4 regions of the Streptomyces cinereoruber genome follow, and region 2 is predicted to be linked to each of the others. Evidence: riboswitches for the same ligand, from Rfam matches in the RefSeq annotation. Region 2 holds a riboswitch; each other region holds the start of a gene.
The links. A riboswitch is a leader RNA that binds a small molecule or an ion and turns the genes downstream of it on or off. The one in region 2 is predicted to bind cyclic di-AMP.

Region 1: it holds a riboswitch for cyclic di-AMP, as region 2 does, so the genes downstream of both, CP977_RS28940 (M23 family metallopeptidase) here and CP977_RS32580 (LysM peptidoglycan-binding domain-containing protein) in region 2, are expected to answer to the same signal.
Region 3: it holds a riboswitch for cyclic di-AMP, as region 2 does, so the genes downstream of both, CP977_RS18605 (M23 family metallopeptidase) here and CP977_RS32580 (LysM peptidoglycan-binding domain-containing protein) in region 2, are expected to answer to the same signal.
Region 4: it holds a riboswitch for cyclic di-AMP, as region 2 does, so the genes downstream of both, CP977_RS05140 (C40 family peptidase) here and CP977_RS32580 (LysM peptidoglycan-binding domain-containing protein) in region 2, are expected to answer to the same signal.

Annotation. Positions count from the first base shown of each region.
Region 1 covers NZ_CP023693.1:6,402,615-6,410,203, reverse strand. The annotation lists gene CP977_RS28955 (STM4012 family radical SAM protein) at 1-513, shown strand, start outside; gene CP977_RS28950 (STM4011 family radical SAM protein) at 524-1,402, shown strand; gene CP977_RS28945 (SGNH/GDSL hydrolase family protein) at 1,389-2,201, opposite strand; gene CP977_RS28940 (M23 family metallopeptidase) at 2,362-3,339, opposite strand; cyclic di-AMP (ydaO/yuaA leader) riboswitch at 3,343-3,503, opposite strand; gene CP977_RS28935 (tyrosine-protein phosphatase) at 3,892-4,707, shown strand; gene CP977_RS34235 (DUF6126 family protein) at 4,726-4,875, opposite strand; gene CP977_RS28930 (helix-turn-helix domain-containing protein) at 4,922-5,551, opposite strand; gene CP977_RS28925 (aspartate aminotransferase family protein) at 5,628-7,016, opposite strand; gene hpnH (adenosyl-hopene transferase HpnH) at 7,033-7,589, opposite strand, start outside.
Region 2 covers NZ_CP023693.1:7,244,435-7,252,023, forward strand. The annotation lists gene CP977_RS32575 (phosphoribosyltransferase family protein) at 1-441, shown strand, start outside; gene CP977_RS32580 (LysM peptidoglycan-binding domain-containing protein) at 438-1,334, opposite strand; cyclic di-AMP (ydaO/yuaA leader) riboswitch at 1,341-1,514, opposite strand; gene CP977_RS32585 (DUF6197 family protein) at 1,898-2,581, shown strand; gene CP977_RS32590 (DeoR/GlpR family DNA-binding transcription regulator) at 2,701-3,510, opposite strand; gene CP977_RS32595 (SIS domain-containing protein) at 3,660-4,583, shown strand; gene CP977_RS32600 (class II fructose-bisphosphate aldolase) at 4,665-5,501, shown strand; gene CP977_RS32605 (ABC transporter substrate-binding protein) at 5,800-6,909, shown strand; gene CP977_RS32610 (nitroreductase family deazaflavin-dependent oxidoreductase) at 6,971-7,408, opposite strand.
Region 3 covers NZ_CP023693.1:4,145,913-4,153,501, reverse strand. The annotation lists gene lhgO (L-2-hydroxyglutarate oxidase) at 1-389, shown strand, start outside; gene trmB (tRNA (guanosine(46)-N7)-methyltransferase TrmB) at 535-1,254, shown strand; gene CP977_RS18615 (PrsW family intramembrane metalloprotease) at 1,324-2,763, shown strand; gene CP977_RS18610 (aldo/keto reductase) at 2,774-3,736, opposite strand; gene CP977_RS18605 (M23 family metallopeptidase) at 3,823-4,947, opposite strand; cyclic di-AMP (ydaO/yuaA leader) riboswitch at 4,959-5,105, opposite strand; gene CP977_RS18600 (PP2C family protein-serine/threonine phosphatase) at 5,387-6,598, opposite strand; gene CP977_RS18595 (MerR family transcriptional regulator) at 6,739-7,479, opposite strand; tRNA gene CP977_RS18590 (tRNA-Met) at 7,585-7,589, opposite strand, start outside.
Region 4 covers NZ_CP023693.1:1,172,330-1,179,918, forward strand. The annotation lists gene CP977_RS05130 (ClpP family protease) at 1-201, shown strand, start outside; gene CP977_RS05135 (hypothetical protein) at 209-514, shown strand; cyclic di-AMP (ydaO/yuaA leader) riboswitch at 907-1,037, shown strand; gene CP977_RS05140 (C40 family peptidase) at 1,041-1,517, shown strand; gene CP977_RS05145 (ATP-binding protein) at 1,623-2,060, opposite strand; gene CP977_RS05150 (8-amino-7-oxononanoate synthase) at 2,223-3,461, opposite strand; gene bioB (biotin synthase BioB) at 3,637-4,911, shown strand; gene CP977_RS05160 (adenosylmethionine--8-amino-7-oxononanoate transaminase) at 4,904-6,184, shown strand; gene bioD (dethiobiotin synthase) at 6,205-6,933, shown strand; gene CP977_RS05170 (class I SAM-dependent methyltransferase) at 7,197-7,589, shown strand, end outside.

The sequences.
Region 1 (7,589 bases), 840 kb from region 2:
GGCTACGAGCAGGTGTCGATGCGGATGTTCCGGCGGCGCGACGCGGCACCGCTCGGTCCCGACGACCACGCGTGCCAGACGGACGGGATGATCGGCCTGGGCTGCGGGGCCCGTTCGTACACCTCGGCCCTGCACTACTCCTTCGACTACGCCGTGGACATGCGGGAGATCCGCTCGATCATCGACGCCTACACGGAGACCGGGGACTTCTCGCGCGCCCGGGTCGGCCGGTGGGTGGACGCCGGGGAGGCGCGGCGCCGCCATCTGCTGCAGTCGCTGCTCCAGGCGGAGGGGATGCCGGTCGCCGGGTACGAGGAGCGGTTCGGGTCCTCGCCGTTCGCGGACTTCCCCGAGGAGCTGGGCCGGTTCGAGGCGCTGGGCTGGCTGGACGGGGAGGCCCCGGAGGGGCTGCTGCGGCTCTCGCCGGAAGGGCTCGCGCACTCGGACGGGCTCGGCCCGGAGCTGTTCTCGCCCGGGGTGCGGGCCGCGATGGCCGCGTACGAGCCGAAGTGAGGGGGCTGCCGTGGACCTGACGCTGCTCTACCGGGGGCCGCTGTCCTCCTGCGACTACGACTGTCCGTACTGCCCGTTCGCCAAGCGCCGGGACAGCCGGGAGCAGTTGCGCGCGGACCGGGCGGCGCTGGAGCGGTTCACCGGGTGGGCCGCCGCGCAGACCGGTGACCGGCTGCGGATCCTGTTCACGCCGTGGGGCGAGGGCCTGGTGCGCTCCTGGTACCGGCGGGCGCTGGTCGAGCTGTCGCGGCTGCCGCACGTCGAGCGGGTGGCGATCCAGACCAATCTGAGCTGCCGGACCGGCTGGCTGGCGGAGGCGGACCGGGAGAGCGTGGCGCTCTGGTGCACGTACCACCCGGGGCAGACGCCGTACGAGCGCTTCCTCGGCAAGTGCCGCGACCTGGTGGACCGGGGCGTCCGGTTCAGCGTCGGCGTGGTGGGGCTCCCGGAGCACCGGGAGGAGGCGCAGAGGCTGCGGGACGCGCTGCCGCCGCACGTGTACCTGTGGGTGAACGCGGCCGAGGGGCACGCGTACACCGACGCGGAGGCAGACGGGTGGACGGAGCTGGACCCGCTCTTCCCGTACAGCCGGCATCCGCACCGCTCGGCGGGGCTGCCCTGCCGCACCGGGGAGTCGGTGATCTCGGTGGACGGCGGGGGGACGGTGCGGCGCTGCCACTTCGTCAAGGCCGAGCTGGGGAACCTGTACGACGGTTCGTACCGGGCCGCCCTGCGTCCCCGCGCCTGCCCCCTCGCCGTCTGCGACTGCCACATCGGCTACGTCCACCTGGAGACGCTGCCGCTGTACGACGTGTTCGCGGGCGGGGTCCTGGAGCGGATACCCGCCGCCGTTCCCCCGCCCCTCCTCCCCCGGGCTACAGGGGCATGAGGTCCCCGAGGGGCACCAGGTCGGGACGCTTGGCCTCGACGTGGTCCCCGGAGCTCTCGCCGCGCAGCCGGCGCCCGATCCAGGGCACGAGGTACTCCCGCGCCCACTGGATGTTGTCCCGGCGCACTTCGAGCGAGCCGCGCGGGGGGACCGGCGGCCACGCCTGGTCGGGGTCGGCGGGCACCGGCAGGCCGAGGACCTGGGCGGCGCGCAGGGCGACCCGGGTGTGTCCCTCGGGCGAGAGGTGCAGCCGGTCGTCGTCCCAGGCCCGCCGGTCCTGCACGGACCTCAGCGACCACAGGTCGAGGACCGGGCAGTCGTAGCGGTCCGCGATGGCCCTCACGTGCGCGGTGTAGGTGGCGATCTTGCCCCGCAGGTGCCGGAGCACGGGGACGTCGCGGGTGTCGAAGCCGGTGGTGACCATGACGGTGCCGACGGCGGAGGTCAGGTCGGCGACGGCGCGCTCGAAGCGCTCGGCCACGTCGTCCGGGTCGGTGCCGGGGCGGATGATGTCGTTGCCGCCCGCGCAGAAGGTCACCAGGTCGGGGGCGAGTTCCTTCGCCCGGGGGACCTGTTCCGCCACGATCTGGTCGAGGAGGCGTCCGCGTACGGCCAGGTTGGCGTAGCGGAAGGCGTCGTGCTCCGGCAGCTGGTCGGCGAGCAGGACCGCGAAGCGGTCCGCCCAGCCGACGTACGTCCCGTCGGGGCCGGGGTCTCCGACGCCCTCGGTGAAGCTGTCACCGATCGCCGCGTACGACCCGAATGCGTTCTTGTCTCTTGATCTCGAATCGTCTGCCACGGGGGCACATCCTTCCCTTTCGCCTGTGACCTACGCGACCGTAAGGAGGGGTTGACGGCGGGTGATATATGCCACCGATAAAGATTCGCCCAAGTCGGAACAGGCCGGCGGCCCGGCACGTATGTGCCGGGCCGCCGGAAAAGGGGTGCGCGCCGGAGGGTCAGACGGAGACGCCGTGCTGGCGCAGGTAGGCCAGCGGGTCGACGTCCGAGCCGTAGCTCGGCGTGGTGCGGATCTCGAAGTGCAGGTGCGGGCCGGTGGAGTTGCCGGTGGAGCCGGAGAGGCCGATCTGCTGCCCGCCGCCGACGCTCTGCCCGGCCGAGACCGAGAGGGAGGAGAGGTGGGCGTACTGCGAGTAGTTGCCGTCCGCGTGCTGGATGACGACCTCGTTGCCGTACGAGCCGCTCCAGCCGGCGGAGACGACCGTGCCGGCGCCGACGGCGCGGACGGTGGTGCCGGAGGAGGCGATGAAGTCGACGCCGGTGTGGTAGCCGGAGGACCACATGGAGCCGGAGGCGCGGTACGGGGTGGAGAAGCCGCCGGTGACGGGGGCGACCCAGCCGGAGGAGGAGGCGGTGGAGCCGGTGGAGGAGGAGCCGGTGGAGCTCTTCTCCGCGGCCTTCGGGGCGGTGGCGGCCGGGGCGGCGGCGCGGCGGCTCTCGCGGGAGGCGCGGGGGGCGTCGTCGCCGTTCTTCCCGGCGGCGGTGGTGCTCTTCGGGCCGGTGGGGACGGAGCCCTGGGCGCCGATGGTGAGCTTCATGCCGGGCAGGATGAGGGAGGGGTCGGCGCCGATGGTCCGGCGGTTGTCCTCGTAGATCCGCTGCCAGCCGCCCGAGAGGCGGTGGTCGGCGGCGATCTTCGACAGGTAGTCGCCGGGGACGACGGAGTACGTCCGGGGGCCGTTCTCCGCGGCCTTCGCGGGGGCGGCCTTCGCCGGGGCGGCGGCCTTCGCCGCGACGGGCTGCGCGGCGACGACGGACTGGACGGAGGCGGAGGCCGGGGCGGTCTGCTCGGCGGCGTGGGCCCCGGTGGCGCCGAGGAGCGGAAGGGCGACGACGGCGCCTCCCGTACCGGCGGCGGCGAATCCGCGGGTGAGGGGGTTGTTCTTGGGACGGCGGTGCTTACCCTTCGCGGGCATGGCGAATCCTCTCCGGCGCCTGCGAGGTGAGCTGTCGGGTTCGGACTGGAGATGTCCGGCCGCGCTCTCGCGCGACTTCACCCCTAGCCGTCCTGCGTCGCGGGACCGGCGTACTTCCTTGGGTCCCCCGCTCCTGCCACGCATGGGATGGGTGGAATTCCGGACGGTGGCAGGATTCGGCGGTCCGTCCGGATTGAGCGTGACGCTAGACGAGCGGGGTCGGCGCGAACAAGCCGCTGTTTTGTCCCGGGATTCCGCCCTAGATCGTTCCCCCGGAATTCCGGTCACCCTCCGTGGACGACGCTCCCCGACTCCCCTTTCCGGCAAGGGATTCGCGCCGGAAGCCCGGCCACGATCCGTCACTTCTATGACGCTGCTCACGCGCCGAATCCCATCTCGCCTGCAATCAGGGCGCGTTATACGCAATGACTTAATTCGGACAGATCACCCATTCCTGTCCGAGGGGGTGCGCCGCACCCCTCCGGTCCGGATGATTGCCCCTGGAACCGATTTCGCCTCGGCATCCGTACGACGACACTTCCAGGAGCATCCGTGACGCAGCAGCAGGTCCCGCCCATCGACGCCGCCGAGCCCGAACTGACGGAGGTCCGCAACTTCCGGGACGTGGGCGGTCTGCCGACGACGGACGGGCGCGCGGTCCGTCCCGGCCGCCTCTTCCGCAGCGGCCACCTCGCCCATGCGACCGAGGGCGACGCCGCCTTCCTCGCCGGCCTCGGGCTGCACACCGTCTTCGACTTCCGCAACGAGGCCGACCGGCGGATCGAGGGCCCGGACGTCGAGCTGCCCGGCGTGCGGAACGTGAACATACCCCTCAACGACCCGGCCGACGGCAAGGAGTTCTGGAAGCTGGTGCGCGACGGCGACACCGTCCAGCTGCGGGAGGTCCTCGGCGACGGCAGGGCTGCGGCCCGGATGTCCGATTCGTACCGGCGGATGGTGGTCGAGCGGACCGCCGAGCACAGCCGGATCCTGCACTCCATGGCGGAGGAGAGCGTCCCGGCCCTGATGCACTGCGCGGCGGGCAAGGACCGGGCCGGGCTCGCCGTCGCGATCACCCTGCTCGCCGTCGGGGTCGAGCGGTCGGCGATCGAGGCCGACTACGTGAAGTCGAACGAGCCGCACCGGCGCTACAAGGTGCGCCGCAGCTCCACCGCCCCGGACGCCATGGGGCCCGAGGTGATGGAGCTGCTGAGCCCGCTCTTCGACGCGCGGGCGGAGTACCTGCGGGCCGCCTTCGAGACGATCGAGACGACCTGGGGCTCGGTGGACACCTACTTCGCCACGGGCCTGGCACTGTCCCCGGAGACCCGCGAGCGGCTGCGGGAGCGCCTGGTCACCGAGGCGTAGGGCCCGTTCGTCCGGGCCCTACTTCGCGCCCATCGCGAAGAGCAGGTAGAGGAAGCCGGCGAAGAGGTGCCCGGCGATCAGGTAGGCGAAGAGGCGGAGCACCAGCCCCTTGGGGAACTTGCCTTCCCCGCGCTCCTCGCCGGTGACGGGTGCGGACTTCTCGGACATGTCGGCCCTTTCCTGAAGAAGCGTCACAGAAGAATCGTTACGGCGGTCAGCGCCGGTGCGGGGTCCCGTCGCCGAGGCACAGCTCGGCGGCGGGGCTCTGCATCAGGGTGTGGACGAAGAGCAGCTCGGCCCCGCCCTGCGTGGCGGCGCCGATCCGGTGCGGGGTGAGCGAGTCGAAGTGCGCGCTGTCCCCGGGGTCGAGGACGTGGACCACCTCGCCGAGTGCGAGCCGCACCCGGCCCTCCAGGACGTGGATCCACTCCTCCCCGGGGTGGACGCGCACGATGTCGGCCCGGGTGGCGTACGGCACGTGGACCCGCAGGCACTGGAGGGCGCGCCCGGCACCGCCCGCCTGGCGGTAGATCCAGCCGTCCGCCTCGACGGGCTCGGAGCGGCCGGCCCGGACGACGGGGTCGCGCTCGGGGGGCGCCTCCCCCAGGAGCTCGGAGACCGTCGTACCGTAGATGCGGGACAGGGCGAGCAGCATCGGCAGCGAGGGCTGCCGGTTCCCCGTCTCCAGGCGCGAGAGGTGGGCGGGCGAGAGGCCGGCCCGCTGGGCGGCGGCCTCCAGGGTGAGCCCCCGGCGGCGGCGCAGGGCCCGCAGCTGCGGGGCGACGTCGGGCAGGGCGCCGGAGGCGGCGGGGTCCGGGGAGGCCTCCCCGGGGACGTGGTCCATGCGTCCATTCCGCCAGGATCGTGCCTCTGAGGCAAGTTTCTTGCCCCAGAGGCAAAATCCGGAGGGTCGTTTCCGGTCAGCGCTGCGCGACCGCCTGCCTGACCAGGGTCTTCCCGAAGTCCCACATCAGACCGCCCCCGCCGTGGGCCTCGTCCATGACCGCCGTGAAGGCGGTGACGAACCGGTCCACGTCCGCCTCGTCCACGACGAGCGGCGGGATCAGCTTGATCACCTCCAGGTGGTCCCCGGAGACCTGGGTGAGGATCCTGTGCCGCTGGAGCAGCGGCACGACGACCATCTGGGCGAAGAGGCCCTTGCGGGCCGCCTGGAGCATCGTCCAGCGGCCGCGCAGTCCGAGCGAGGACGGCCGGCCGAACTCGATGCCGATCATCAGACCGCGCCCGCGGATCTCGTGCAGCAGCTCGTACCGGGGCACCAGCTCCTTGAGGCGGCCGGAGAGCAGGTCGCCGATCCGGCGGGCGCGGGCGACCGTGCCCTCCTCCTCCATCACGGAGAGGACGGCGAGCCCGGCGGCCATGGCCTGCGCGTTCGACCCGAAGCTCGCGGAGTGGACCAGGACCCGGTCCATGGACGAGTAGACCTTCTTGAAGATCCAGTCCTTGCCGAGGGTGGCGCCGACCGGCACGTAGCCGCCGGAGAGCGCCTTGGCGACGCAGACCAGGTCCGGTTCGACGCCCTCCTCGTGCTGGTACGCGTAGAAGTCGCCGGTCCTGCCGAGGCCGGTCTGCACCTCGTCCGCGATCAGCAGGGCGCCGTGCCGGCGCAGCAGCTCCTGGGCCCCGCGCAGGAAGCCGGGCGGGGCCTCGTGGACGCCCTTGCCCTGGATCGGCTCCACGACGAAGCCGGCCACGTCCCCCTTCCGCAGCTCCCGTTCCAGGGCGTCGAGGTCGCCGAGGGCGATCGCGGTGTCCGGAAGGAGCGGGGCGAAGCCGTCCCGGAAGCCCCGCTCTCCGTTGACGGAGAGGGAGCCGGTGGTGAGCCCGTGGAAGGCGTGGTCGCAGTAGACGATCCTGGGCCGCCCGGTGGCGTACCGGGCGAACTTGAGGGCGGTCTCGACGGCCTCGGTGCCGCTGTTGCCGAAGAAGACCCGGTCCAGGTGGGGGCTGTGGGCGAGCAGCCGCTCGGCGAGGAGGCCGGGCAGCGGCGGGCAGTCGAAGCGGGTGAGGTCGGCGAGGTCGGCGTCCAGGACGTCGTGGAGGGCCTTGCGGACGACGGGGTGGTGCCGTCCGAGGCCCATCACGCCGAACCCGGCGAGCATGTCCAGGTGGTCGTTCCCGTCGGCGTCCCAGAAGTGGGCGCCCTCGGCCCGCTCGTACACCTTGTCGAAGCCGATGGTGCGGAGCACGCGCGGCAGCTGGGGGTTGAGGTACCGGGAGTGCAGCTCGTACCGCTCGCCGCCGCGCTCGGCGAGCAGCGCCCGCAGGTCGAACCCGCCGCCGGTCACGCGCCGCTCACCCCGCTCACCTGCTGTTCCCGGAGGCGGTCTCCCGGACCGCGCGCAGGGACTCCTTGAGGGAGCCCATGGTGGCGAGGACGGCGGTGGGCTCGTAGCCGCAGTGCGCCATGCAGTTGGCGCAGCGCGGGTCCTTGCCGCGGCCGTACTTCTCCCAGTCGGTCTCCTCCACGAGCTCGCGGTACGTGGGGACGTAGCCGTCGCTCATCAGATAGCAGGGCCGCTGCCAGCCGAAGAGGGAGTAGTTCGGGATGGCCCAGGCGGTGCAGGGGAAGTCGGCCTTGCCCTCCAGGAAGTCCAGGAAGAGCGGCGAGTGGTTCAGGCGCCAGCGGCGCCGGTTGCCTCCGGCGAAGGCCTTCTTGAAGAGCTCCCGGGTCTGCTCGACGCCGAGGAAGTGCTCCTGGTCGGGGGCCTTCTCGTAGGCGTAGGCGGGCGAGATCATCATCTCGTCGACCTGGAGGTCGTCGTTGAGGTAGTTGAGCACCTCGATGACGGTCTGCGGGGTGTCGGTGTTGAAGAAGGTCGAGTTGGTGGTGACCCGGAAGCCGCGCCGCTTGGCCTCCT
Region 2 (7,589 bases):
GTCTTCGACACCCCGCTCCTCGCGGGCCGGCTCGCCGGGGCCACGCAGTGGGCGGCCGGGCGGCCCGGCGTCGAGGAGCTCCCGCTCGGCTACTTCGGCGCGAGCACGGGAGCGGCGGCCGCGCTGTGGGCGGCGGGCGACCCGGCGTCCCCGGTCGCCGCCGTCGTCTCGCGCGGCGGGCGGCCGGACCTCGCGGCCGACCGCCTGGCCGGGGTGCGGGCCCCGACCCTCCTGGTGGTGGGAGGCGAGGACCCGCTGGTCCTGGACCTCAACCGGCGGGCCGGGGCGCTGCTGCGCTGCGAGAACCGGCTGGCCGTGGTGGAGGGCGCCACTCACCTCTTCGAGGAGCCCGGCGCCCTGGAGGAGGTGGCGGAACTCGCCACCTCCTGGTTCACCGGGCACTTCCGGCGCCGGGACGCCCCGGCGGTCGGCGCGGACTAGTAGGCGCCGTAGACGTTGTCGATGGAGCCGTAGCGGTCGGCCGCGTAGTTGCAGGCGGCGGTGATGTTGGCGACCGGGTCGTACAGGTCGGTCGACGTGCCGGGCACGTGGTACCGGTCGAAGGTCGGCTGGATGACCTGGAGGAGGCCCTTCGAGGGGGTGCCGTTGACGGCGTTGATGTCCCAGTTGTTGATGGCCAGCGGGTTGCCGGAGGACTCGCGCATGATGTTGCGGTGGATGCCCTCGTAGGAGCCGGGGATGCCGTGCTGGGCCATGATGTCCAGCGACTGCCGGATCCAGCCGTCGAGGTTGTCGGCGTACTGCGCGACGGCGGCAGGGGCGGCAGCGGCGGCGGCCGGGGCGGCGGCGGAGGCCCCCGTCGGGGCGCCGGAGGCCGGGGCGGTCGCGCGGCGCTCGGAGCGGCTCGCCCGGTCGTCCGTGGCGGACTTCTTCGCCTTCGCGGTGGTCTTCCGCTCCGTCTTCTCCTGCTTCTTCGTCGGCGCGGGGGCGGCCTCGGCCGAACCCCGATGAATCGTCAGCTCCAGACCGGGGTGAATGAGTGACGGGTTGTCACCCACGGCGCTCTGGTTGGCACGGTAAAGGCTCTTCCAGCCTCCCTGAATTCCCTTCTTGTGGGCGATCAGGGAAAGCGAGTCACCGCTCACGACGGTGTACGTGCGCGCGGCCGCCGGGGCCTTGGCGGCGACCGGGGCCGCGGCGGGCGCGGTGAAGGTCTTGGCAGCGATCTCCGGGGCCGCGGCGGGGGTCGCGGCGCCGGCCGTGGCGGGGGCGATCAGGGGCAGGGACAGCGCGGCTCCACCCGCGCCGACCAGGGCGAGGCCACGGGAGACGTGGTTGCGGCGGGGGCGACGGTGCTTACCGTGTGCAGGCATGACGGGATTCCTCTCCGGCGCCTACGAGGTGAGCTGTCGGGTTCGGACGGGAGGTGTCCGGCCGCGCGCACGCGGCTGCACCCCGAGCCGTTCCGGATCACCGGACCGGCGTATTCGTGGGTCCCCCGCTCCTGCCGTCGGGTGAAAAGGGAGGTTTCCGAGCGGTGGCAGGATTAGGCGTTCCGCTCGAATGGGGGTGACCGTAGGCCAGCAATGCGGCGAATAACAAGAGGATCAGATCGGCGGCACCCGTAAAAGGATCAACGAATTCGGGGAATTCAAGATCGGCCGGGCCCGGAAGGGGTCGAACTTCCTTGTGGGGTACGGGGCCGGAGGGGTCCGCACCGTGTGGAGGGCCGTGCGGAGTGAGTCGCGTCACCCGGTGAATTATGTCCGAATATGCGGCGTAATTCCATTGATGGGGGAATGAGGCGAAAATCGGTGAGGTGGTGTTTTCGGGGGTGATGGGTGGCTTTTGGTGGCATCGGGTGTCACTCAAGGGCAAAGCTCGCAAAGCCGACATTCCTCTCGAAGGATGGAGCGACCGACCCAGGAGCCGCCCGATGCCCCCCATCGCCCCCCAGCTCACCCCCGACGCCCTCGACCGCGAGGCCGCCGCCCTCTACGAGAGCGCCGTCTGGCAGCGGATCGTCACCGACTGGACCGCGCCGGCGCCCGAACGGCCGGCACCCGCACCCGTACCGCTCGCGCCCGCACCCGTATCGCCCGCGCCCGGGACCGTCCCGCTCGCACCCCCGCCGCCGGGGGAGGGGCGGAGCTGGCGGGACCTGCTCAGCGTGCCCGTGGACCGGCTCGTGGCCGAAGCCCTCGACGCGCTCCCGGCCCCGGGCCCCGCCGAGCGCCGCCTGCCCGGCCGGATCGGAGCCGTACTGCCGGACCGCCTCCACGCCTGGCGCCGCATCGGGCAGGCCGAGCTGCGCCCCTCGGTCCACCTCGGGTACGCGCGCCTCGTCCTGACCGAGTGGGGCTGGCAGAACGCCCCGTACAGACTCCGCGACAGACGCGGGGCCCGCTGTGTCTGCGGGGCGCTCCTCGCCGCCCACCGCCTCGGCTACGGCGGCGCGGACACCATGAACGAGGCGGCCGCCTGGATCATGACCGAACTGCGGTCGCGCGGCTGGGGCGACCTCATCGGTCCGTGGAACCGGGCCCCCGGGCGCACGGCCGACGACGCGCTCGCCCTCCTCGACGCCACGATCCGCCGCGCCGCGCACGCCGGCCGCTGACGGCGCCGCCCGGGCACGGGACCTCAGCGCCCGGGCGGTGGTCACCGGGGCGGCAGCCGTACGTCCCGGCCTTCTTGGGGTGCGACCGGTCCGGCCGCGCGCCCGTGGCGGCGGACGGGTCAGACGGTGAGGACCTTCACCCCGGCCTCGGTGAGCCGGGCGACCGTCTCCGGGGCGATGTCCGTGTCGGTCACCAGGGTGTCGATCCGGTCCAGGCCGCAGATCCGCGCGAACGCCCGGCGGCCCATCTTCGAGGAGTCGGTCACCACGACGACCCGGCTCGCCCGCTCCGCGAAGAGCCGGCTGATGCTCGCCTCGTCCTCGTGGTGCGCCATCACGCCCAGTTCGGCGTCGACCCCGTCGACCCCCAACACCACCACGTCGAGCGCCACTTCACTGAGCACCCCCACCGTCAGCGGGCCGACCAGCTCGTAGGTCTGGGGCCGGGCGACGCCGCCCGTCGTGACGATCTTGATCTGCGGGCGCACCGCCAACTCGCCCGCGATGTTGAGCGCGTTGGTGACCACGGTCAGCGCCGGACCCGCGGGCGCCGTCGCCGGCACCGGGACCTCGGCGCGCCCGCTCGCGAACCGCAGCGCGAGCGCCCGCGCCACCTCCGTCGTCGTCGTGCCGCCGTTGAGCCCGACGACCTCGCCGGGCGCGACCAGGTCGGCCGCGGCCTCCGCGATCCGCTTCTTCTCCGGCGCGTGCCGCGTCGACTTGTACCGCAGGGGGAGTTCGTACGACACGCCGTGCGCGACCGCGCCGCCCCGCGTCCTCACGAGGAGCTGCTGCTCGGCGAGCTCGTCGAGGTCCCGGCGGATCGTGGCCGCGGAGACGTCGAGCGCGGTCGCCGCCTCCTCCACCTCGACCTTTCCCGAGGCCGCCAACAGTTCGAGGAGCGTGTTCCACCGCTCGTGCTTGGACATGGGTCCCTCCCTCCCGGTCGTGCGAGCGTCCGATTCTAGCCGCCGGCGGGTGAGGGATCTGGAAACAGTGTGCATGTTTCTGCTTGAATAGCTTCTACTTCAAGCATGTTCGTTCAATATCGCGCAGTCTTTCTTGCAAGGAGATCGGCATGAGCACCACCCGCACCGCCGTGGAGATCGCCTCCCAGCCGGCGACCTGGCGCCAGGCGGCCCGCACCCTGCCCCGGCACGTCGCCGCCCTGCCCCGGCGGGGCGAGCGGGTCGCGGTCGTCGGCTGCGGCACCTCCTGGTTCATGGCCCTGGCCTACGCCGAGCTGCGCGAGTCCGGCGGCCACGGCGAGACCGACGCCTTCGCCGCCTCCGAGTTCCCCCACGGACGCCGCTACGACCGGGTCGTGGCCCTCACCCGCTCCGGCACCACCAGCGAGGTCCTCGCCGTCCTCTCCCGGCTGCGCGGCACCGTCCCCACGGGCGCGGTCACGGCCGACCCCGCCACCCCGGTGGCGGACCTCGCCGACGAACTCGCCGTCCTCGACTTCGCGGACGAGGAGTCGGTCGTCCAGACCCGCTTCGCCACCACGGCGCTCGCCCTCTTCCGCGCGCACCTGGAGGCCGAAGGCGCCCTCCCCGAGGGCGTGGCCACCGTCGAGGACGCCGCGCGGGACGCCGAGCAGGCCCTCACCGCCCCGCTGGACGAGGACGTCCTCACGGCCGAGCAGTTCACCTTCCTCGGCAGCGGCTGGACCTACGGACTCGCCCTGGAGGCCGGCCTCAAGATGCGCGAGGCGGCGGGCGCGTGGACCGAGGCGTACCCCGCGATGGAGTACCGCCACGGCCCGATCAGCATCACCGGCCCCGGCCGGGTCGCCTGGGGCCTCGGCGCCCTGCCCGCCGGACTCGCGGACGACGTGCGGAAGGTCGGCGGCATCCTCTCCGAGAGCGGCCTCGACCCCCTCGCGGACCTGATCCGCGCCCAGCGTCTCGCCGTCGCCGTCGCCGAGGCCCGGGGCCTGAACCCCGACACCCCCCGCAACCTGACCCGCTCCGTGGTCCTCTCCGACGTCCATGCCTGACGGCCCGGCGTCCGCACCCGACCGCCGCCCCGCCGGCCGCCTCCCACAAGCACCCGACCGCACCCCGGAAGAAGACGCGCCATGCCGCTGACGCCGACCGACGAGATCGCCCGCCGCGCCCGCGCGGCGGGCACCGGAGTGGGGGCCTTCAACGTCCTCCAGCTCGAACACGCCCAGGCCATCGTGGCCGGAGCCGAGAGCGCCGACCGGCCGGTCGTCCTCCAGATCAGCGAGAACACCGTCCGCTACCACGGCGCCCTGGAGCCGGTCGCCCTCGCCTCCCTGGCGGTCGCCCGCGCCGCCAAGGTCCCCGTCGCCGTCCACCTCGACCACGCCGAGAACCCCGACCTCGTCCGCGAGGCCGTCGGACTCGGCCTGGGCTCCGTCATGTTCGACGCCTCGAAGCTCCCCTACGACGAGAACGTCGCGGCGACCCGCGAGGTCGTGGAGGAGTGCCACCGCCACGGCGTCTGGGTCGAGGCCGAACTCGGCGAGGTCGGCGGCAAGGGAGGCGCCCACACCCCGGGCGTCCGCACGGACCCGGAGGAGGCCCGCGCCTTCGTCGCCGCCACCGGTGTCGACGCCCTCGCCGTCGCCGTCGGCAGCTCCCACCAGATGCTGACCCGGGACGCGGTCCTCGACTTCGACCTGATCACCCGGCTGCGCGCCGCGGTGGACGTCCCCCTGGTCCTGCACGGCTCCTCCGGCGTCCCGAACGCGGACCTCGCCCTCGCCGTCACGTCCGGCATGACCAAGGTGAACGTCTCCACCCATCTGAACAAGGCCTTCACCCGGGCGGTCCGGGACCACCTCGCCGACCACCCCGAGGCCGTCGACCCGCGCCGGTACCTGGCCCCGGCCCGCGCGGCCGTGGCCCGGGAGGTCGCCCACCTCCTGACGGTCCTGGCACCGGCCTGACCGGGGACGGTGCGGCGTATGGGGCCGTACGGACATGACGTACGGATAACCGGTTGCCCACCGACGGCGGCGGCGGATCCAATGACGGCGTGATCATCCGGGTGCGTCCGCCGGGGCGGGACGTGGGCAGTACGGGCGGCCCACCCCGGCCGGCGCGCGATCCGGACGGACCGCGACCGCATCGTCCCAGGGGAGGCGCCACCCGATGAACACGTCACCGTCACCGAACACGCCACCGCCGCCGTCACCGGGCAGGTCGGCGTCACCGAACACGTCACCGTCGCCGTCACCGGGCAGGTTGCCGTCACCATCGCCGTCCGGCGCGGAGCGCGCGGACGGGCCGCCCGTCCGCCTGGGCGCCCTCGTCCCGCTGACCCGCCCCGGCTGGGCCGAGGCGGGTCGGCACCTGCTCGCGGGGCTCGACCTGGCCGTCCGGGAGGTCAACGACACGGGCGGGATCGACGGCCGACCGCTGGAACTCCTCGTCCGGGACACCGCGGCCGACCCGGAGCGGGCCGCGGCGGCCGTGGACGAACTGGCCGCCCTGGGCGTGACCGCCGTGGCGGGCGAGTACCACAGCGTCGTCGCCCGCGCGGCCGCCGCCCGCGCCGCAGCCCTCGGCGTGCCCTTCCTCTGCTCGTCCGCCGTGCTCGACGCGCTCACCGAGGAGCCGACGGAGTGGGTCGCGCGCCTGGCCCCGGCCCAGTCCCACGGCTGGCGGCTCTACGCGGACTTCCTCCTCGCCGCAGGCCGGCACCGGATCGCCGTGGCGACCCAGCCGAGCGTCTACTGGGCGTCCGGCACCCGCCTCCTGCGGGACCGCCTCGCCCCCCACGGCGGCACCGTCATCGAACTCGACGCGAACGCGCTCACCCCCGGCGCCCTGTGCGACGCGCTCGCCGAGCACGGCGCGACGGCCCTCCTGCTCCTCGTCGGCCACCCCGAGCCGGCGGTGCCGATCGTGAAGGCGGTCCGGGGCGACCGGCGGCTCGCGGACGTCCTGATCGGCGCCCCGGCCGGACAGCCGGAGTTCGCGGAGTGGGCCGGGGCGCTGGGCGGGGACGGCGCCGGAATCCCGTTCCTGCGCTATCTGCCCGAGCGGTTCGGCCCGCTCGGCGAGCGCGTCGGGCAGGAACTCCGCGAACGCCTGGGCGAGGCGCCCTCCTTCGTCGCCTTCGAGGGCTGGGACACCGTCACCGTCCTCGCCTCGGCGCTGCGTTCCCACGGTACGGACCGGGCGTCCGTCGCCGCGTCGTGGCCGCACCTGGAGGTCGAGGGGACCCGCGGGCCGATCCGGTTCTCCCGCGCGCCGGGCATCGGCGTCCGGCAGTGGACCTGGGCACCGGTCCAGATCGTCGACCGGGACCCGGCGGAGCCCGACCGCCTGCGGGTCCTCCGTACCGGCTGAGGGACGGCGCCGGAGCGGCCCCGGGCCACGACCGGCCCGGGGTCCTCCGCCGGCCGGACGGTCAGCCGACCCGCTCCACCACGAACACGGGGATCTCCCGGTCCGTCTTCCGCTGGTAGTCGGCGTAGTCCGGGAAGGCGGCGACGGCCCGGTCCCACCACTCCCGGCGCTCCTCGCCGGTGACGACGCGGGCCCGCATGTCCCACGCCTCGGGGCCGTCGCGCAGCTCGACCTCCGGCGAGGAGACGAGGTTGTGGTACCAGAAGGGGTGCTTCACGGCGCCGCCGTTCGACGCCACGAGCGCGTACGCCCCGTCGTGCTCGACCCGCATCAACGGGGTCTTGCGGAGTTTGCCGCTCTTCGCGCCCCGGTTGGTCACCAGGACCACGGGCAGACCGCGCATGGTCGTGCCCTCCGTACCTCCGGACGACTCGTAGAGCTCGACCTGCTCCCGTACCCACGCCTCCGGACTGGGTTCGTACTCACCTTCGAGGGGCATGCGTGTCCTTTCGGCTCGCGTCCGGCGTCGCCGGCTCGGCTCGGGCCGACGCTATCCGACCACCCGCGCGCGGGACGGCAGGCCGCTCCGGCGGGCGTTGTCGGTACCGGCCCCTAGGGTGTCACCCGGCGGAACGACAACGGCACGACCACGCCACGACGACGACACGACAGCGGTACGG
Region 3 (7,589 bases), 3.1 Mb from region 2:
ACGCGGTGCCGGCGCTCGCCCGCGAGGGGTACGGCTGGTCCGTCGTCCGCCCGCGCGAGCTGGGCGCCACCCTGGCGTGGCCCGGCTCGTGGGCCATCGCCCGGGAGCACTGGCGGTACGGGGCGGGCGAGCTGCACCGCTCGCTCTCGAAGCGGGCCTTCACGGAGGCGGTGCGGCGGCTGCTCCCGGTAGTGGAGGAGTCCGACCTGCGGCGGGCCGCGCCGGGGGTGCGGGCGCAGGCGGTGCTGCGGGACGGGACGCTCGTCGACGACTTCCTGATCCGGGAGGCGGCGCGCACGGTCCACGTCCTGAACGCGCCCTCCCCGGCGGCGACGGCCTCGCTGCCGATCGGACGGGAGGTGGCGGGGCGGGCGCTGGCGTTCCTGTAGCCGTCGGCCCGTGCACGCCCGCGCGTACCCGCGTGCGGTCGTCCCCACCCGTAGAATCGGCCGCATTGTGTCTGAGCAGCCTGAGAACAGCCCGCGTCCCGTCGCCGACCCCGCCCCCCAGCCCGTCGCGCGGCGGGGCAGTCGGATGTTCGCCCCCGGGGAGGGTCCCCTGCCCGACCCCGCCGGTTCGCACCACGAGCGGCGGATCCGGAGCTTCCAGCCCCGGCGCAGCCGGGTGACCGCCGGGCAGGCCGAGGCCATGCTGAAGCGGTGGCCCGACTGGGGCCTCGACATCGACGGCAAGCGGGTCCTGGACCTGGACGAGATGTTCGGCGGGCTCCCGGTCGTCCTGGAGATCGGCTTCGGGATGGGCGAGGCGACCGCGCAGATGGCGGCCGCCGACCCCGGCACCGGCATCCTGGCCGTGGACGTGCACACCCCCGGCCAGGGCAATCTGCTCGGGCTCGCCGACCGCAACGGCCTCACCAACGTCCGGGTCGCCAACGGCGACGCGATCATCCTGCTCCGCGAGATGCTCACCGGCGACTCCCTCGACGGCTGCCGGGTGTACTTCCCGGACCCGTGGCCCAAGGCCCGCCACCACAAGCGGCGGCTGATCCAGCCCGATTTCCTCGGCCTCCTCGCGACCCGGCTCAAGCCCGGCGGCGTGCTGCACTGCGCCACCGACTGGGAGGAGTACGCCGAGCAGATGCTGGAGGTCCTCACCGCGCACCCGGACTTCGAGAACACGCAGGCCGACGGCGGCTACGCGCCCCGTCCCGGCTTCCGGCCCGTCACCCGCTTCGAGGGCCAGGGCCTGGACAAGGGGCACGTCGTCCACGACCTCCTCTTCCGGAGGAAGTAGCGCCGGGGAGGGCAGGGCGGGCCCGTAAGTACGTCGCCGCTGTCCGTGCGGGTCGTTAGGGTCGCTCACGTGTCGAACCCCGCCCCCGCCGAAGCCGGACCCGGGCCCGCGCACGGCCCTGAGCCCGCCCCCGCCGAAACCGGCCCCGGAACCGGGCACGGTCCTCGGCCCGGCCACGAAGCCGAAGCCGGTCCCGCGCACGGCCCCGAAGCCGCCCCCGTCCCCCACCGGGACACCGAGGAACCGGCCTTCCCCGCCGCGGCCGACCGGTCCCAGTGGCGCTACCGGCCGCGCCGGGCCTTCTGGCGCAGCCGGCTGGTCCGGGCGATATGCGTGGTCACCGTGCTCGCGATATGCGCCCTGGTCATCCTGGCGATGGTCCGCGAGCAGACGGGCACGCAGGGCTTCCTCGTCGGCCTGGGCCTCGCCGTGCTCCCCGTACCGCTGCTGATGGCGGCGTTCCGCTGGCTCGACCGGGTCGAGCCCGGCCCCTGGAAGAACCTGCTCTTCGCCTTCGCGTGGGGCGCCTTCGCCGCCGCGCTCGTCGCGATCCTGGCGAACTCCTTCGCGATCCGCTGGATCGCCACGGCCACCGCCGACCCGGACTCCGCCGGCCACCTCGGCGCCACCGTCATCGCCCCGGTGGTGGAGGAGAGCGCCAAGGCCGCCGCGATCCTGCTGCTCTTCCTCTTCCGGCGCCGGAACTTCGGCGGGCTCGTCGACGGGGTGGTGATCGCCGGTTTCACCGCGACCGGCTTCGCCTTCACCGAGAACATCCTCTACCTCGGCAACGCCTTCGGCGAGGACCAGGAGATCGGCGCCGCCGGCATCGGCATGGTGACCGCCGGGACCTTCTTCGTACGGGTCGTGATGTCGCCGTTCGCGCACCCGCTGTTCACCGTGCTCACCGGCCTCGGCTTCGGTTTCGCCGCGCTCGCCCCGCGCGGGAAGCGGCTGCGGAAGGTGCTACTGCCGCTCGCCGGACTGCTGCTCTCCATGGGCATGCACGCCGCCTGGAACGGCTCGGCCACCTTCGGCGGCCCCTGGATCTTCTTCGCGGTGTACGGGGCGCTCATGGTGCCGGCCTTCGGCCTGCTGACCTGGCTCGCGGTGTGGAGCCGGCAGCGGGAGCTGCGTACGGTCTCCGGGGAGCTCCCGGCGTACGCGGCGGCCGGCTGGCTCTCCCCCGCCGAGCCGCTCGCGCTCTCCTCGATGCGGGCCCGGCAGCTCGCCCGCTCCTACGCCGCCCGGACGTACGGCAAGCAGGGGGCGCGGGCCGTCAACGAGTACGAGTCCTTCGCGACGACCCTCGCGTTCCTGCGGGACCGGGCCCGGCGCGGTACCGCCGGGCCCGACTTCGCGGCCCGCGAGCAGGAGCTGCTGCACCACCTGTGGCAGCGCAGGACGGTCGCCTCGCCCGCGCTGACGTACGCGGCGCGGGCGACGGGCCGGGCGTGGACGCCGCCGCAGTACCTGGACTACAGCGGTTACAACCCGTACCGCAGTTAGCGGCCCGCGATCAGCCCTGGACCTCGGAGGCCTCGGACGCCTCGGTCAGGAGGGTCAGTTCCTCCTCCGTGAGTTCCAGGCCGGCGGAGGCGACCAGGGCCGGGAGCTGTTCGACCGTACGGGCCGAGGCGATCGGCGCGACGACCGTCGGCCGGGAGGCGAGCCAGGCGAGGGCGACGGTGGCGGGCTCGGCGCCGTGCGCCCCGGCGACCGCGTCGAGCGCGGAGAGCACGGCCCGGCCCCGCTCGGTGTCGAGGTGCTTGCCGGCCCCGGCGGCGCGGGCGCTGTCGACGGCGGTGCCGGGACGGTACTTGCCGGTGAGGAAGCCGGAGGCGAGGCCGTAGTACGGGACGGCGGCGAGGCCCGCCCGCTCGGCGGTCTCCAGGAGCGGGCCCTCGTAGGTCTCGCGGGAGACCAGGTTGTAGTGCGGCTGGAGGGCGACGTAGCGGGCGAGGCCCTCGGCCTCGGCGAAGTCGAGGGAGGCGCGGAGCCGCTCCGGGGAGATGTTGGAGGCGGCGACGGCCCGTGCCTTGCCGTCCCGCACCAGCTGGTCGAGGGCGGTGACGATCTCCTCGACGGGGACGGACTCGTCGTCGAAGTGGGTGTAGTACAGGTCGATGTAGTCGGTGCCGAGGCGGCGCAGGGACTCCTCGGCGGCGGCCTTGATCGTGGGGGCGGAGAGGCCCTTGAACCGGGGGTGGGCGCCGGCCTTGGTGGCGACGACGACGTCGTCGCGGTTGCCGCGGGAGGCGAGCCAGCGGCCGATGACGGTCTCGGACTCGCCGCCCTCGTTGCCCTCGGCCCAGGCCGAGTAGACGTCGGCGGAGTCGACGAAGTTGCCGCCGGCGGCGGCGTAGGCGTCGAGGACGGCGAAGGACTGCGCCTCGTCGGCGGTCCAGCCGAAGACGTTGCCGCCGAGGGCGAGCGGGAAGACGTGCAGGTCGGACGTGCCCAGCGTACGGAGAGAGGTCATGGGGTGGTCAACGGCCTCCGCCGCCGGGCCTATTCCGCGTGTTTCCGGGAATCCGGGGAGGAAGTTTCCGGGAATCCGGGAAGGGGTCAGACCGTCAGGCCCTTGGAGCGCAGCCAGGCCGCCGGGTCGACGCCGTCGCCGCCGCCGGGGTGGATCTCCAGGTGGAGATGGGCGCCGGAGACGTTGCCGGTGGCGCCGACGCGGCCGATCGTCTCGCCGGTGCCCACGGTCTGGCCGGCGCTGACCGTCATGGAGGAGAGGTGGCAGTACCAGATCTCGGTGCCGTCCTCCAGCTCCAGGACGATCCGGTAGCCGTAGGAGCCGGACCAGCCCGCCGACTTGACCGTGGCGCCGTGGACCGCCTTGAGCGGGGTGCCGGTGGGGGCGGCGAAGTCGAGGCCCGTGTGGTAGCCGGAGGACCACATGGAGCCGGACTGCATGTAGGTGGCGGTGAGGGAGTACGAGGAGAGGGGCATCGAGTAGCTGGCGGCGAGCTTGGCGAGGCGCTCGGCCTCGGCCTTCGCCCTGGCTTCCGCCTCCGCCTTGGCCTTGGCCTCCGCCTCGGCCTTCGCCTTCGCCTCGGCTTCCGCCTTCTCCGCGGCATCGGCCTTGGCCTGCGCCTCGGCGGCGGCCTTCTCGGCGGCCGCCTTCTCCGCCGCGGCCTTCTCGGCGGCGTCGGCGGAGGCCTGCTGCTGCTCGGCCTGCTGGAGGATGCGGGCGCGCAGGGCCTCGCCGGCGTCGGCGGCGCCCGGGGCTTCCGCCGTCGTCAGGCTCGTCCGCGTGACCTGGCCGGACCGCGAGGCCCGCTCGTCGGCCTCGGTGGTGTACGTGGCGGAGGTCAGCGGGTTCGGGTTGGCGCGGTCCGCGGAGACCGTCTCCCGCTCTTCCTGCGCGGGCAGGAGCGCGCCGACGCCGGGGAGGTCGTGGGCGTCGGGCAGGTTGAGGTCGGGGAGCGATATGGCGACCGGGGGCTTGTCCTGCGCGGTGGCGAGGCCGCCCGCGCCGACGGCGGCGATGACGCCGACGCCGAGGACGGTGGAGGAGCGGGCGAAGTTGGAGCGCTGCTTGACGACCCGGTGCCGACCGCCGGAGCGGGCCCGGTCGCGGAGGGAGTCCTCGGTGGGGTTCCACTCGGTGTCCGGGGCGGAGGGGGCCGCACCGCCGCCGAAAGCGTCGAAGGGGGCTTCGGGGGCAGGGGTGTTGGACGCCACGGAGGCGCGCTCCTTTCCTTCCTTCTCGCCTACCGGGTTAGCTGACGGGTTCGGAGCAGGAAGGTCTCCTACGGGCCCGGTCGCACGGGTGCGAAGGGCTCGATTCACCCCAAATGGTGGTTCCCCGGTTCCCTTTCGGGATTCGGCGCGTGCGCACGGTGCCGTCTCTTGCGACGGCTGGGACGACCGCGCTGCGTTATCGAACGTTAATAGACAGGGGGTCCCGATTCCAAGCCGCTCCTCTTGATCGTTCATTGAATTGGGAGGGATTGGTCCGACTTGACCCCCCTTCAGCAAGGCCGGATCCGGGAGCGACGAAACCTTCGATTTCTGACGGTTCATCAATTGTTATCGCAGGGAGACCTTTCGACTACCCCCGGTGACGGGGTCCTCCGGGTGATCGGGCGATCGGGGGGCGGCCGGCCGGCCGGGCGGGCGGTCAGCGCCGGGATCCGGACCCGCCGGGCGGCACCACCGGCATCGTGCGGCGCCGCTCCGGCTGCCCCGCCGTCGGGCGGTTCAGCGCGAGCAGCGCCATGTCGTCCGTCGCCCCGCCGCCCGTGTGGAGCCGTACGTCGTCCACGAGCGCGTCGAGCATCTCCTCCGGGCCCGGGAAGACCCGTCCGGCCAGCCGCTCCGCCGGGTCGTAGAAGACGCCCCGCGCGTTCCGCGCCTCCGAGAGGCCGTCGGTGTAGAAGAGCAGCGTCGTGCCCGGCGGGTACGGCCGGGCCTCGGCCCGGTCCGGCCACGACGCGAGGTCCCCCATGCCGAGGGGCAGCGCCGGCCGGCTCGGGTCGACCGACTCGACCCGCCCGTCCCCGTGCAGCATCAGCGGGGACGGGTGCCCCCGGTTGACGACCCGTACGAACCCGTCGAAGGTGCCGCTGCCGTCGGAGCGCGGGATCTCGGCCAGGACGGCGGTGGTGAACCCCTCGACGGCGTCGAGGCTGTCCCGCCGGGTGCCCTCCCGGTCCAGCGCCCGTTCGAGCCGCTGCGCCACGCCCTCCAGGGTCCGTTCCTGCTCGGCCGCCTCCCGGAAGGCCCCGATGACGACGGCGACGGCCTCGACCGCGTCGAGGCCCTTGCCCCGCACGTCCCCGACCACGAGCCGCACCCCGTGCGGGGTGTCCTGCACGGCGAAGAGGTCGCCGCCGATGAACGCGTCCGCCTGCGCCGCCTCGTAGCGGGCCGCGCACCGCAGCCCGCCGATCCGCTCGGCGGGCGTCGGCAGCACCGCCTTCTGCGCGGTCTCCGCGATGACCCGCGCCGAGGCGAGCCGCTCGCCGCTGCGGCGCACCACCCTGTTGATGAGGAGGGCGAGTACGGAGACCGTGAACACGGTCAGGGTCTCGGCGACGGCCGGGGCGCGGGTGACGTCGTCGCTGAAGAGGTAGAGGCCGACCGAGGCGAGGACGGCGGCGATCCCGGTGAGGAGGGTGACGAGCAGGGAGAAGAAGGGCGCGGCGACCAGCGGGGCGGCGGCGAGCATCGGGGAGGCGGTGTACGGGGCGGGGGTCGCCACGTCGAAGAGGACGCCGCCCGCGATGATCAGCGGCGGCAGCGCGCGGAGGAACCGCCGGGCGCCCCGGTACGCGGGACGGCCCCCACCGCCCCGTCTCCCGCCGCCCGCCGCTCCTAGGGGGTGCCCCACCGTTCTCTCCTGCCCGGTCCGCCCGGCCGCGGCCCCGTACCGCGCCCTTCCAGGGTGGCCGCCGCCCCGGCGGACGGCGACTCCGCACGGCCGACCGGCGTACGGGACCGTCCGGGAAGCCGGTGGGGGCCGCCCGGCGGCTACATGTTCCGCTCGGCGTAGACCGCCAGCGCGTCCCGGACGAGGACCGCGGTGCCCTCGCCGTGCTTGTCGTAGTTCTTGGTGAACCGGGGGTCGTCGACGTACATCCGGCCGAGGCCGACCACGTACTCCTTGGTCGGCGTCGTGGTGGTCGACAGCCACGCGACGTGGCGCCGCGCGATGGCCTGCACCTCGTCGCTGTCGGCGGCCAGGCCGTCCCGCGCCGCCCGTCCGAAGTCGCGGGCGATGCCGGCCTGCTCCTCGATGAACGCCCGCTTCTGCTCCTCGTCCAGCGAGCGCCACCACCGGTCGCCCTGCTCGTAGGCCTCGCGGCCCCAGCGGTGGGTGACCTCCTCCTCGTACCGCGTGTGGTCGAAACCGTCGAACACTTCGTCCGCCATGAGCTCTTCTCCGTTCTCCGTCTTGTGGAGGGTGGTCCGCACCGACGCGATCTGGCGTCCGATGCGCTCGCGCTCCTGCTCCAGGAGGGCGAGGTGGGTGCGCAGGGCGGCGGAGGTGTCCCGCTGGCCCGCGAGGACCTCGGCGATGGCGGGCAGCGAGAGCCCCAGCTCGCGCAGCAGCAGGATCCGCTGCAGCCGCACGAGCGCCGCCTGGTCGTAGTACCGGTAACCGTTCGCGCCGATCCGGCTCGGCTCCAGCAGTCCGCGCTCTCCGTAGTGCCGGAGGGTGCGGCTGGTGGTGCCGGCCTTCTTGGCGATCTCCTGGATCGACCACTCCATGTCGAGAACGCTAGATCTTGACGTTGCGTCAAGGTCAACCGGAAACGCCGGGGGAACGACGAAGGCCCGGATCCAAGAGGATCCGGGCCTTCGTTCGCTACTGAGTAGCG
Region 4 (7,589 bases), 6.1 Mb from region 2:
CCGAGCGACCTCGGCGTCCAGGCCCGCGAACTGGACCGCCGGCGCGCCCTGATGACCGGACTGCTCGCCGAGCACACCGGACGGAGCAGCGAGCGGGTCGCCGCCGACCTCGACCGCCCCACGGTCCTGGACGCCCCGGCCGCCGTCGCGTACGGGCTGGTGGAGCACGTGGTCACGAGCCGCCGCGGCGCGGCGCGGTGAGCGGGCCGTGGTTCCCGAACCGCCGCCGCTGCCCGCCCTGACGCGGGCCGAGGGCGAAGTGGTCGATGCCTGCCTTGCGGTCGTCGACCTCCTGGGGAGAATCAATCCATCCAGGAGTACGCATACCTATGGGGGCCTGAGGGCGGCTCAGGCCCTGGTGGGGCGTGCGGAGGAGCTGCGTGAGGCCCTGGCGCTCATGCACGCGCGGGGCGAGAGCGAGGTGCACGCGGAGACCCTGGCGCGCGCCCTGCGGGTGCTGGATGGGGAGCAGCGGGCGGGCCGGGTCACGCTCCCCCGGGAGCGGCGGAGTTGACATTCCGGCATGTCGTGTCAAGGGCCGGACGGCCGACACGGCGCGCCGGAACCACTCGTCCGTTCGGTGGAGTCGATGAGTCGACATATGACCCGGGCGAGTTGCGCAAGGGGTGTACACATCTGGCGGAACCGGGCGCTCCTTCGCTGGTGCGGGGCTCGTCCGCCAAACCTCCGACGATCACGAAACCATCCTGTCCACCCGAATGGATCAGTCGTGAGGACTCTCACATAACGTCGTTTCCACTCGGATTTCGACCAGGCTGTGGGGCAAGATCCCTGCCGACGACAAGCCCCCGCCATCCGAGGCGGGGCGGTCCGGGCGGACGCCGAGTCCTGCCGCCGTCCCGGACGCCTGGTCGACAGGATTGGATCGGCAGGAGTGGAGGACCCGAGCAGTACGGGCCGTACGCGCTGTTTCCGCAGCGGGGCCGGCCCTTGGGGTGAAGCCGCGAGAGCGGCCGGGCATCTTCGCCTGCCCGAACCCGACAGGTCATCCTTCACAGGCGGCTGACGAAGGGTTGCGCATGACTGCGCAGATGCACGTCCCGTCCCTGCTGTCCCGGGCCGGAGCCGTCTCGGCTCTCACCCTCGCCGCCGTCGGCGGCACGCTGCTCGCGCCGGGCGCGGCGCCGGAGGCCCAGGCAGCGACCGCACACGCGAACAAGGCGCTGAGCGTCGCCGCCTCCAAGAAGGGGGCGCCCTACCGCTACGGGGCCACCGGCCCCTCCCGGTTCGACTGCTCGGGCCTGACGCTCTACGCGTACAAGCAGGCGGGCAAGTCGCTGCCCCGCACCGCGCAGCAGCAGTACAACAAGACCAGTCGCGTCTCCGCCTCCGGCCGGCAGAAGGGGGACCTGGTCTTCTTCCACTCCGGCGGCAAGGTCTACCACGTGGGCATCTACGCCGGCAGCGGCAAGCTCTGGCACTCGCCCAAGACGGGCTCCTGGGTCAAGCTCGACAAGATCTGGACCTCGAAGGTCTCCTACGGACGCGTCCGGTGACCCCGCCCGGGCACTGAGCGGGCGCCGGAGGGGAGGCCGGGGGGTGCGGTGGCGCCGCCGCACCCGAACCGTCGCCGGACGGGCCCCGGCCCCGCCGGACGCGCGCTAACAGACCACCGGTGCCGCGGCCTTCCACGGCAGGGTGATGCCGACCGTCTTGCCGCCGTCCGGGGTCGGGGTCACCGAGAGGCGGCCGCCGGACTCCACCGCGAGGGAGCGGATGATGGCCATGCCGCGGCCGTTGTCCTGCTGGACCGCCGCGGGAAGGCGGCGGGGCCGGCGCGGATGGCTGTCCGTGACGCCGACGTGGAGCTGCTCCCCGTCCTCCAGGCGTACGTCGACCGTGAAGGTGGGCGACTGGCCGAAGGTGTGCAGGACGGCGTTGGTGGCCAGTTCCGAGACGATCAGGCGGACCGCGTCCGCCTGGTCCGAGAGCGCGTCGAGGCCCCAGTCGGTGAGAATCCGCGCGACGTACCGCCGGGCGGTGGGGACCGAGGCGGGCTCGCTCGCCAGGGTGACGGATGCTTCCTGATGGTCTGCCATGGCGACTCTGTCCCTTTCCCGCCGGGGCCACCGCCCCGGATCGCACTGCGCGTCAGAGTCCCACCGATGGTGCCGGGCCGTATCGGGTTCCACCAGGGCAATACCGCATCTGTCGCCCGAAGCGGTGAACCGTACGAACCGTGAACGCCTCCGGACGGTGCGTCAGGCGGCGGGCGCGGTCCGCAGGATCGTCTCCACCGCGCGGTCGATCTGCGCGTCCGTCAGGTCGGCGCGGGCCGTCAGGCGCAGCCGCGAGACGCCGTCGGGGACGGACGGGGGCCGGAAGCAGCCGACCGCCAGGCCCCGTTCCCGGCAGTCCGCCGCCCAGCGCAGCGCCGCCTCCGGGGAGGGGGCGCGGACCGAGACCACGGCCGCGTCGGGCCGGGCGCCGGTCAGACCGGCCGCGGTCAGCCGCTCGTACAGGGTGGTGGCGACGGTACGGGCCCGCCCGGCGAGCCCCGGTTCGGCGGCGATCAGGCGCAGGCTCGCGAGGGCGCCGCCGACGGCGGCCGGGGCGAGGCCGGTGTCGAAGATGAAGGTGCGGGCGGCGTTCACCAGGTGCTCGATCACCCGGGCCGGGCCCAGGACCGCGCCGCCCTGGCTGCCCAGGGACTTGGAGAGGGTCAGGGTGGCGACCACGTCCTCGTCGCCCGCGAGCCCGGCGCCGTGCACCGCGCCCCGGCCGCCGTCGCCGAGGACGCCGAAGCCGTGGGCGTCGTCCACGACGAGCCCGGCGCCGTGCGCGCGGCAGGCGGCGGCGAGCTCCGCGAGCGGGGCCCGGTCGCCGTCGACGGAGAAGACGGAGTCGCTGACGACCAGGGCCCGGCGCCCGGGGTGCGCCTCCAGGGTCTTGCGTACGGCCTCGGGGTCGGCGTGCGGGACGACGGCGGTCTCGGCGCGGGCCAGGCGGCAGCCGTCCACCAGGGAGGCGTGGTTGGCGGCGTCCGAGACGATCAGGGAGTCCCGGCCGCCGAGCGCGGTGAGCACGGCGAGGTTGGCGGCGTAGCCGGAGGAGAAGACGAGGGCCGCCTCGAAGCCGCAGAAGGCGGCGAGCTCGCGCTCCAGGTCGGTGTGGAGCCGGGTGGTGCCGGTGACGAGCCGGGAGCCGGTGGAGCCGGCGCCCCAGCGCCGGGCCGCCTCGGCCGCCGCCCCGGTGACCTCGGGCCTGCGGGTGAGGCCGAGGTAGTCGTTGCCCGCCAGGTCGAGGAGGTCCGAGTCGGCCGTCCGGGGCCGCAGCGTGCGGACGAGACCGGCGTCGGCCCGGCGGCGCGCCTCGGCGTCGGTCCAGTCGAAGGCCGTGCGGCGCGGGACCGCGACCCGCGCCTCGTCCACCCGCGTCTCGTCCACCCGTACGTCGTCCGCCCGTGTGTCGTCCGCCCGTGTGTCGTCGGCCTGTGGCATGCGGGATCCTTCGTCGGCGCCTCCGGCCGGCCGGCCGGTGCCTTTTGTAGGCAGCGCACAGACCCTAACCGCAGGAGACCGGGATCGTGGTGTGGTCATCCACACACCCCGATCGGGGGCGTTTGTTCGGATCCTCCTTGGCCCGGGGGCGGGCGGTAGGCCAGGATCAGCGGTTATGGACCTGCTGAACACGCTGGTGGAGAAGGGGCTGCGGCGCGAGCCGCCGACCCGTGAAGAAGCGCTCGCCGTCCTGGCGACCTCCGACGACGAACTGCTCGATGTGGTGGCCGCGGCCGGCAAGGTGCGCCGTCAGTGGTTCGGGCGGCGGGTGAAGCTCAATTATCTGGTCAACCTCAAGTCCGGCCTGTGCCCCGAGGACTGCTCGTACTGTTCGCAGCGGCTCGGCTCCAAGGCGGAGATCCTCAAGTACACCTGGCTGAAGCCGGACGAGGCGTCCCAGGCCGCCGCGGCGGGCGTCGCGGGCGGCGCCAAGCGGGTGTGCCTGGTGGCGAGCGGGCGCGGTCCGACGGACCGGGACGTGGAGCGGGTCGGCAGGACCATCGAGGCCATCAAGGAGCAGAACGAGGGCGTCGAGGTGTGCGCCTGCCTCGGTCTGCTCTCGGACGGGCAGGCGGAGCGGCTGCGGGAGGCCGGCGCCGACGCGTACAACCACAACCTGAACACCTCCGAGGCGACGTACGGCGGGATCACCAAGACCCACACGTACGCCGACCGGGTGGACACCGTCCAGAAGGCGCACGCGGCCGGGCTCTCGGCCTGCTCGGGCCTGATCGCGGGCATGGGCGAGGCCGACGAGGACCTGGTCGACGTCGTGTACGCGCTGCGGGAGCTGGGCTCGGACTCGGTGCCGGTCAACTTCCTCATCCCGTTCGAGGGCACCCCGCTCGCCAAGGAGTGGAACCTGACCCCGCAGCGCTGCCTGCGGATCCTGGCGATGGTGCGGTTCGTCTGCCCCGACGTCGAGGTGCGGATCGCGGGCGGCCGCGAGGTGCACCTGCGCTCGATGCAGCCGCTCGCGCTGCACATCGCGAACTCGATCTTCCTGGGCGACTACCTGACCAGTGAGGGCCAGGCCGGCCAGGCCGACCTGGACATGATCGCGGACGCGGGCTTCGAGGTGGAGGGCACGGGCACGCCCACGCTGCCCGCCCACCGCGCGGACGCGCTCGCGGCGGCCGGCGGCGGCTGCGGTTCGGGCGCGGAGGCCGGTGGCGGTTGCGGCTCGCACGCCCCGACCGAGGGCGCCCCGGCGGAGGCCGGTGCCGGGTGCGGGTCGCACTCCGGCGGCTGCGGTCCGTGCGGCGGACACGCCCCGGTCCCCGAGCCCGCCGAGGCGCCGGCCGTCGAGGCCGCGCCGGGCGGCGCCCGGACCGATCTGGTGGCGGTGCGCCGCCGGGGAGCCGGGACGGACCTCGCGCCGAATGCGTAACGACGAGCTCCTCGCCCTGGACAGGGCGCACGTCTGGCACCCGTACGGCCCCATGCCGGGCCGCACGGACCCGCTGGTCGTCGCGTCCGCGTCCGGGGTGCGCCTCCGGCTCGCCGAACCCGCCGAGGGGCGGGACGAGTTGATCGACGGCATGTCCTCGTGGTGGTCGGCGGTCCACGGCTACAACCACCCCGTCCTCAACGAGGCGGTGCGCGGCCAGCTCGACCGGATGAGCCACGTGATGTTCGGCGGGCTCACCCACGAGCCGGCCGTCCGCCTCGCGAGCCGGCTCGTGGAGATCACCCCCGAGCCGCTGCGGCACGTCTTCCTCAGCGACTCGGGCTCGGTCTCCGTCGAGGTCGCCGTCAAGATGTGCCTGCAGTACTGGCGTTCGCTCGGTCGCCCCGAGAAGCGGCGGCTCTTCACCTGGCGCGGCGGGTACCACGGGGACACCTGGCAGCCGATGTCGGTGTGCGACCCCGAGGGCGGGATGCACGAGCTGTGGACCGGGGTCCTCCAGCCCCAGGTCTTCACGGACGCCCCGCCGGCCGCGTACGAGGAGTCGTACGCCGCGCTGCTGCGGACCTCGATCGGGCGGCACGCGCACGAGCTGGCCGCGGTGGTCGTGGAGCCGGTGGTGCAGGGCGCGGGCGGCATGCGCTTCCACGACCCGGCGTACCTGCGGGTGCTGCGGGAGGCCTGCGACGAGCACGGCGTGCTGCTGGTGTTCGACGAGATCGCGACCGGGTTCGGGCGCACGGGCACGCTGTTCGCGGCCGACGCGGCCGGGGTCTCCCCCGACGTGATGTGCGTGGGCAAGGCCCTGACGGGCGGTTACCTGTCGATGGCCGCGACGCTCTGCACGAGCCGGGTGGCCGACGGGATCTCGCGCGGCGAGGTGCCGGTCCTGGCGCACGGGCCGACCTTCATGGGCAACCCGCTGGCCTCCGCCGTGGCCCTGGCCTCGATCGACCTGCTGCTCTCCCAGGACTGGCGGGTCGAGGTCAAGCGCATCGAGGCCGGGCTGCGCGACGGGCTCGCCCCGGCCGCGGACCTGCCGGGCGTGCGGGACGTGCGGGTGCTCGGCGCGATCGGGGTCGTCCAGCTCGACCACGAGGTCGACATGGCGGCGGCGACGCGCGCGGCGGTCCGGGAGGGCGTGTGGCTGCGCCCGTTCCGGGATCTGATCTACACGATGCCGCCGTACGTGACGGGTGACGAGGACGTGGCCCGGATCTGCGCGGCGGTACGGGCCGCCGCGGCGGCGGGCTGAACGGAAGGACTGGGGCAGGCATGGGAATCGTCGTCGTCAGCGGCACGGGGACCGAGATCGGCAAGACGGTCGTGACCGCGGCGGTCGCCGCCGTCGCGACCGCCGCCGGGCGGTCGGTCGCCGTCCTGAAGCCGGCGCAGACGGGCGTCGGGCCGGACGAGCGGGGTGACGCGGACGAGGTCGTACGGCTCTCGGGCGCCGCCGCCTCGGCCGAGCTGGGCCGCTTCCCGGAGCCGCTGGCCCCCGGTACGGCCGCCCGGCGGGCCGGTCTCGCGCCGGTCGGGCCCCGGGAGGTCGCCGAGGCCGCCCGGAAGCTGGCCGCCGTGCACGACCTGGTGCTCGTGGAGGGGGCGGGCGGGCTGCTCGTCCGCTTCGACGAGGAGGGCGGCACGCTCGCGGACGCGGCGGCGCTGCTCGGCGCGCCGGTCCTGGTGGTGGCCCCGGCCGGGCTCGGGACGCTCAACTCGACCACCCTGACGGCCGAGGCGCTGCGGGCGCGCGGGATCGGGCAGCTGGGCGTGGTGGTCGGCAGCTGGCCGGCCGCGCCGGACCTGGCGGCCCGCTGCAACCTGGCCGACCTGCCGGAGGCGGCGGGCGCGCCCCTGCTCGGAGCCGTACCGGAGGGTTCGGGCGCCCTGTCCCCGACGGAGTTCCGGGCGGCGGCGGGCGGCTGGCTGGCCCCGTCCCTGGGCGGGACGTGGGACGCGGAGTCCTTCACCCGGACCCACGCGGAGCCGTACGGGGGCTGACGGACGGTCGGGGCGCCCGGCGGCCCGGGGCGGAATGCGGCGCCTCCGCGCGGCCGGGCCGCGGTCTTCTCGTACGGCCGGGGCGTGAGATCCCGTACGGCCGGACCCTCATAAGCACAGGGGTGCAGCCCTGTGCCCCGGGGGCTTCCGTACGGGTCGGGGTTCGGGCGTCAGCCGTGTGGTCGGGGTTCGGCCCGTCGGGCCGCCCCGGGTGGGGCGGCTCCGTAGGGTGGAGGTACGCGCCCCTGTGGAAGGAGTCCCCGATGACGTCTTCGCGGCCGGCGCCCGGGGACCCGCCCCGGGTGCACCACCCCCTCTTCGCCCGCTTCTACGCCCGCTTCAGCGTCTCCGCCGAGACGCGGGGCGGGATCGGGGCCCTCCGGGCGGAGCTGCTCGCCGGGCTCGCCGGGCGGGTGGTCGAGGTCGGGGCCGGGAACGGGCTGAACTTCGCGCACTACCCGGTCGGGGTCACGGAGGTCGTGGCCGTCGAGCCGGAGGCCCGGCTGCGCGCACTGGCCGGGAAGGCCGCGCGGCGGGCGGCCGTTCCGGTGACCGTGGTGCCGGGGACGGCCGAGGCGCTGCCGGCCGAGGACGGCTCCTTCGACGCGGCGGTGGTCTCCCTGGTCCTGTGCACGGTACGGGACGTACCGGCGGCC